Regions from separate parts of the Exiguobacterium sp. N4-1P genome, predicted to be linked through region 1. Evidence: predicted binding sites of a transcription regulator. Region 1 holds the regulator's gene; the other holds the start of a gene.
What was found. Region 1 encodes Rex, which represses fermentation and respiration genes when NADH is low (regulators of the CRP and FNR family bind a similar motif). Its sites were predicted from a motif close to TTGTGAAATATTTCACAA; they were not measured.
Positions count from the first base shown of each region.

Region 1 (3,427 bases):
GATTACCTATTAAGAAATTTCCCATTCCCTCAAAAGGATAAACACAGAAAACGACTTCAATCGGTTCATCAACATTATCCAGGCTGTAAGCTTCTGTTTTGCCGCCACCACTATAACAAAAAACACCACTCGGCAAATGCCAAGTGATGTACATATGGAGACTATCGGGCTCGAACCGACGACCTTTTGGCTGCCAGCCAAACGCTCTCCCAGCTGAGCTAAGCCCCCTCATATTCTTGTAATCAGTATAAACCATATCGATTCACTTTTTCAATATAAAAAGAGCGCTTCCAAACAAAAACCTCTCCGTCGCCGAAACGACCGAGAGGAGACTGTTACTTATTCAACTCACGCATCAAATCCGCTTGCCGTTCAAGCTCCGCCTGTTGCTCAAGAATCAGTACTTTTTTGTACGTCCGGGCTGAAATCATGATGCTGATTTCATAGAGGACGAACAACGGTACCGAAATCATCAGATGTGACGTCACATCCGGTGGTGAGATTAAAGCCGCGATGACAAACAGCGCAAAGTACGCATATTTTCGATTTTTCCGCATGAACAATGGCGTCACGAGTCCAAGACGAGTCAAGAACATCGTCACGACCGGCAGTTGGAACAAGATACCGAACGGAATCGTCAGCCGGATTAAGAAACTGAAATAGTTTTCGACCCCGATGACTTGCTCGATGCCGAGCTCTTGCCCAAGTTCCGTCGATACTTTGAGTAGAAACGGAAGTAACCAAAAATAAGAGAACGCGATCCCGGACAAAAATAAGAAAAACGTGACCGGAATATACGTCAAGGTCGCTTTCTGTTCCTGTTCGAATAAACCGGGTCGGATGAACGCCCATAGCTGGTACATCCAAAATGGTGAAGCCAGGACGACCGCGATGATGAACGCTAAATTCAAGTACAACATCAGGGGATCGGCCACATTAAAGGCATTCAATCCGATGCCGAGCTCTTTCAGGTCCGACTGCAGAAATCGCACGAGCGGTCGGACGAGCGGAAAGGCCGCGGCGAACAAGACGACGACGATGATGAGTGACCAGACGATCCGCTTGCGCAACTCGTCTAGATGCGATGTCACACTCTGTTCTTGATCAATCGCCATAATTTAATCACTTCTCTTTCGATTCATCCTTTTTGTCTTTATCATCGTCCATGATGCCGTTTGTCGCACTCTTGAACTCTTTTAACGTCTGACCGGCAGCACGACCGAGCTCCGGTAACTTTTTCGGTCCGAAGATGATCAAGGCGACGGCACCGATTAAGGCGATACTTCCTGGTCCAATACCGAGTGTAAACGGGATTAAGTTTTCCATTATGATTTCACTCCTTCAGCTGATTGCGAATAATGCTTCATGAAATAAACTAGTGACTGCAACTCGATCGACAAATCGATGTGATGGACCCGAACATGGGCCGGTACGTTCAACCGCGCCGGTGTAAAGTTCAGGATTCCGGTCACACCATACTCAACTAACTCATCCGCTACTGACTGTGCGAACTGGGATGGGACCGTCAAGATGGCGACATCAACCTTGTTCGCTTCGATTTGCTCTTTCATGTCAGAGACATGATAGATAGGAACGTCTTGCGTCGTTGTTCCGACCTTGTTTTCGTCCGCATCAAACGCAACGACTATCCGAGTACTATTATTCTTTAAAAAGTTATAATTTGCAAACGCCGTTCCGAGATGTCCGACCCCGACAAGTGCCACATTCGTGACTTCATCCTGATTCAGTGTCTTTCGGAAAAACGTCAATAGATGTTGTACGTTGTAACCGTATCCTTTTTTCCCTAACGCCCCAAAGTAGGAAAAATCGCGGCGGATCGTCGCTGAATCGACTTTGACCGCTTCACTGAGCTCTGCTGAAGAGACGCGCAGCTTGCCTGAGTTATAAAGACTCTGAATGAAACGATAATATAACGGCAGTCGTTTCGCCGTCGCTTGTGGTATTTTTGTGTCTGGCCCATTCATACTGCAGTTCCCCCTTCGGCCACGTTCTGACGTGGCACCCAAATCAATGCAAAGAATTCTATTCTCTTTGATTGTAAACCACTTCACATAGACTAACAAATAATATATTCCACGGGACTCCTGCGTTTTTTTCATGATAGACTAAAGGGTGGAAGGATGGATGTTTTTATGATTCTCTTACAAGTGAACCAACTATCAAAATCATTCGGTGTTGAGCCGATTTTAGACAATATTAAACTCGAAGTACAGGAGCGAGACCGGATTGCGCTCGTCGGACGAAATGGTGCCGGAAAATCGACACTTTTAAAAATCATCGCCGGAGAGCTCAGTCATGACTCTGGTGAGATCATGAAGAGTAAGGAAGTGAAAATCGGTTACCTCGCCCAGGACAGTGGTCTTGAGTCGAATGAAACGATCTGGAATGAAATGTTGACCGTGTTCGAGCACCTGCAAGAGCAGGAACGTTCGCTCCGTCGGATGGAGATTGAGATGGGAATGGACCATATCTTGAATGATGCTGTTGCTTATGACCGTCTGTTGAAAACATACGATCAGGCACAACATGACTTCTCGGACGCCGGCGGTTACCAGTTCGAAGCCAACATCCGCTCCGTCCTGCACGGGATGCGTTTTTATCCGGACGATTATTCACGCCGGATCCAGACGCTATCCGGTGGACAACGGACGCGACTCGCACTGGCGAAGATGTTACTTCAGGCACCTGAGCTGTTGATTCTTGACGAGCCGACGAACCACCTCGACATCGATACACTCTCTTGGCTCGAAAGTTACCTGGCTGGTTACCGTGGAGCGGTCTTGATCGTCTCCCACGATCGTTACTTCCTCGACCAGGTCGTCAACGTCGTTTATGAACTGTCACGCAACGTCTGCCGGAAGTTTACCGGCAACTACACGAAGTACTTGGAACAAAAGGCAGCACTGTATGAACAAGAGATGAAGCAGTTCGAACAGCAACAGGAAGACATCGCGAAGATGCAAGACTTCATCCAGCGTAACATCGCACGGGCGACGACGACGAAACGCGCACAAAGCGTCCGCAAACGTCTTGAAAAAGTCGACCGGATTGATCGTCCGGATGGGGATGAACGCAGCACCGTCCTGTCGTTCCCGATTGAAAAACAAAGTGGGAACGATGTGTTACAAGTCACGCAACTCGCGGTCGGCTATGAAGAAGCCGTCTCAAAAGGCATCACGTTCCGCTTACAACGCGGCGAATCCCTCGCCCTCGTTGGTCCGAACGGAATCGGAAAATCGACGTTACTGAAAGTCCTTGTCAACCGGATTAAACCGTTATTCGGTGAACATCGTTTCGGGACCGGCGTTTCTGTCGGCTACTACGATCAGGAGCAGGCCGAGCTCAACGACCGCAACCGGGTCATCGATGAAATTTGGAACGAGTGGCCGTTGATGCGGGAACAACA
Region 1 is NZ_CP022236.1:2,659,633-2,663,059, forward strand. It holds tRNA gene A0126_RS13545 (tRNA-Ala) at 156-228, opposite strand; gene tatC (twin-arginine translocase subunit TatC) at 336-1,115, opposite strand; gene A0126_RS13555 (twin-arginine translocase TatA/TatE family subunit) at 1,123-1,326, opposite strand; gene A0126_RS13560 (redox-sensing transcriptional repressor Rex) at 1,326-1,985, opposite strand; gene A0126_RS13565 (ABC-F family ATP-binding cassette domain-containing protein) at 2,154-3,427, shown strand, end outside.

Region 2 (3,427 bases), 1.5 Mb from region 1:
TAATAATTTGGATTTCGTGACGACAGGAATCTCGTAATCGTCCGGTGCGATGTTCCGCATCTCATATTCACGCGGTTTCCGGTAATTGTATAAACCGAGTAACAATCCGAACAACATCCCGAGCGCCGGAATCGCCATCGCTTTGATGACTGATGCGCCAGCGGTGTCCATCCCGTTTTCTTGTAAGTTCGGTAACAGAATCTGATTGAGATAGATATCACCGAAACCGATTGGTAAAAACATATACGGTGTGACGAGACCAAACGTCATGATGATGGCCATCCGGCGCCGGTCAATTTTCAAATCATTAAACAGACCGAGTAACGGCGGGATGATGATCGGAATGAAGGCGATGTGAATCGGCAAGACGTTTTGTGAACTGATTGCGAGTAATAAAATCGCGAACATGATGAACCCTTTTAACTTCTTGACCGACGTCGCATCGGCACTTCCTTTTGAGCGAGCAATCAAGCTATGTGCGAGGGCGTCCGGCAAACCTGTTTTCGACAGGGCGACGGCGAACGCACCAAGCAAGGCATAACTGAGGGCAATTTCTGCGCCGGCTCCAAGACCGCCTGAGAAACTTTCGATCGTTTTCGTTAAACCAAGACCGCCGAGTAAACCACCGGCGAGAGCGCTGATGACCATCGCGAGGACGATGTGGACACGGAAGATGGCTAAGACAAATAAAAGGATAACGGCTAAAACAACAGCATTGAACATAACTATAAAACCACGCTTTCTTTTGGTATCACTGTACTATACTAAAGTATCATACAGACCGTTCTTTTTGCTGTCAAGAAAAAAACATAAAAAGGCACGACCGGTGTCGGTCGTACCTTCTTTCTACTATATAAGGACAAGTTTAGCAATCGACGCGGTCGAGTTTCCCTGTTCCCGGGTCGATGACGAGCCCGTGGACGTTCGTGCCCGGTGGTAATAATGGATGGTTTTTAATCAGACCGACGGAATGACTGACGTTTTCTTCGACTGACGTGAACCCGCGTAACCATTGTTTCAAGTCGACGCCGGATGCTTCGAGTGTCTTTAGGACTTGTTGATTGATGCCGCGTCCTTCCATCTCGGCAATCATGTTTGCCGGGTCGATCGTACTCATGCCGCAGTCATGGTGACCGATGACGATGACTTCTTCCGCCCCGAGTGCGTATAAGGCGACGAGGATCGAGCGCATGACGGAACCGAATGGGTGTGACAGAACGGCCCCGGCATTTTTAATGATTTTTGCATCGCCGTTTTTCAGACCGAGCGCGTGCGGGAGGAGTTCCGTCAAGCGGGCATCCATACATGTTAAGATTACGACCTTTTTATCTGGGAATTTATCCGAGATGAATTGTTCGTATTGTTTTTCTTCGACGAATTGTTCGTTGAACGCAAGCATTTGATTGACGATTGTCATGAAACTTCCTCCTTCAAAACAAATAAATATGTATCTTTTAATAGATTACACGATGTTTTGTCCGTCAGACAAGCAAAGAAAATAGGTGCTGTGAGAAAAGTCACAGGCAAGGGATTCAAAAAGGATGCCTTGTCCGACAACACCTTTTGAGAATGAGAACGTTTTCAATGATGTGAAATAGTTCACAGGATGGTCATGCACAAATCATCAAAAAGGCGGTATGATTGATTTGTGAAGGAAAGCACAAACTATTGAATATCAGCTTGGCATTCCTAACATTTAGTAGGGAAATGCAGACTCAGATTCGTTCCAAAATAGGGAGGAAACCTAACATGGCTGTCAAAGAAAAAATCAAACAAGACGTATCACCTGTCGAACAAACGATCAATAAAATCGTTGCAAAAGGTCAAACTGCATTACAAGAATTATTAACATTTGATCAAGAGAAAATCGATACGATTGTCCGTGACATGGCGCTTGCCGGTCTCGAACGTCACGTTGAACTGGCACGACTCGCCGTTGAAGAAACAGGACGTGGTGTCTTTGAAGATAAAATGATTAAAAATATGTTTGCGACGGAATATATCTATAACAGTCTCCGTGAAGAAAAAACGGTCGGCGTCTTAGAAGAAGATGTTCAAAACGGCATCACCTATATCGCAGAACCGGTCGGTGTCGTCTGTGGCGTCACACCTGTGACGAATCCGACATCAACGACGATGTTCAAAGCGTTGATCGCGATTAAAACACGAAACCCGATTGTGTTCGCCTTCCACCCGTCAGCGCAAAACTGCTCACTCGAAGCAGCGAAAACGTTACGTGACGCGGCTGTCAAAGCCGGCGCACCGCGTGACTGTATCCAGTGGGTCGAACAACCGTCACTCGAAGCAACAAAAGTCTTGATGAACCACACGGATATCGCGATGGTCCTTGCGACCGGCGGAGCCGGCATGGTCAAATCAGCCTATTCAACAGGTAAGCCGGCACTCGGTGTCGGACCGGGGAACGTCCCGTGCTACATCGAAAAAACAGCAAAAATCAAACGTGCCGTCAGTGACCTTGTCCTCTCCAAAACGTTTGATAACGGCATGATTTGTGCATCGGAGCAAGCAGTCATCGTCGATCAGGAAATCTACGCGGAAGTTCGGGCGGAGATGGAAGCACTCGGTTGCTACTTCTGTACAGCAGATGAGAAAAAACGTCTCGAAGCGCTCGTCATCAAAACCGATACATGTGCCGTCAATGCCGACATCGTCGGGAAACCGGCAACCTGGATCGCAGCAAAAGCGGGCATCGACGTTCCGAGCAACACCGTCATGCTCGTCGCAGAACTTGAAAAAGTCGGCTCAGAAGAACCACTCTCACACGAAAAACTAAGCCCTGTCCTTGGTGCGTATAGCGTCCAGTCAACGGAAGATGCGTTCCATGTCGCCGAACGGATGCTTGAAATCGGTGGCCTCGGTCATACGGCAGTCATCCACACGACGAATGACGACTTGATGACGACATTCGGAATGCGGATGAAAGCCTGCCGGATTCTCGTCAACAGCCCGTCAGCACACGGTGGGATTGGTGATCTGTATAACGAATTGACACCATCACTGACACTCGGTTGCGGCTCTTACGGGAAAAACTCCGTCTCTGAAAACGTAACGGCGAAACATCTACTCAATGTCAAGAAGGTGGCGAGACGACGCGTGAACATGCAGTGGTTCAAAGTACCGGAAAAGATTTTCTTTGAAAAAAATTCAGTCCAATACTTGAAATCGATTCAAGATGTCTCACGTGCGTTGATCGTCACCGATCAAGCGATGGTCGAGTTCGGCTACGCGGATAAAGTCATCCGCAACTTACCGGCAGGCGTCAGCTACCGGATCTTCGACCAAGTCGAACCGGATCCATCGGTTGCAACGGTTCAGACAGGAGCGCAAGCGATGCGCGACTTCAAACCGGACTTGATCATCGCCCTCGGTGGCGGATCAGCGATGGATGCAGCGAAAGGCATGTGGC
Region 2 is NZ_CP022236.1:1,204,278-1,207,704, forward strand. It holds gene A0126_RS06120 (Na+/H+ antiporter family protein) at 1-723, opposite strand, end outside; gene A0126_RS06125 (beta-class carbonic anhydrase) at 866-1,417, opposite strand; gene adhE (bifunctional acetaldehyde-CoA/alcohol dehydrogenase) at 1,750-3,427, shown strand, end outside.
Region 2: the regulator Rex is predicted to act here: its motif matches at 1,588-1,605, upstream of adhE (bifunctional acetaldehyde-CoA/alcohol dehydrogenase).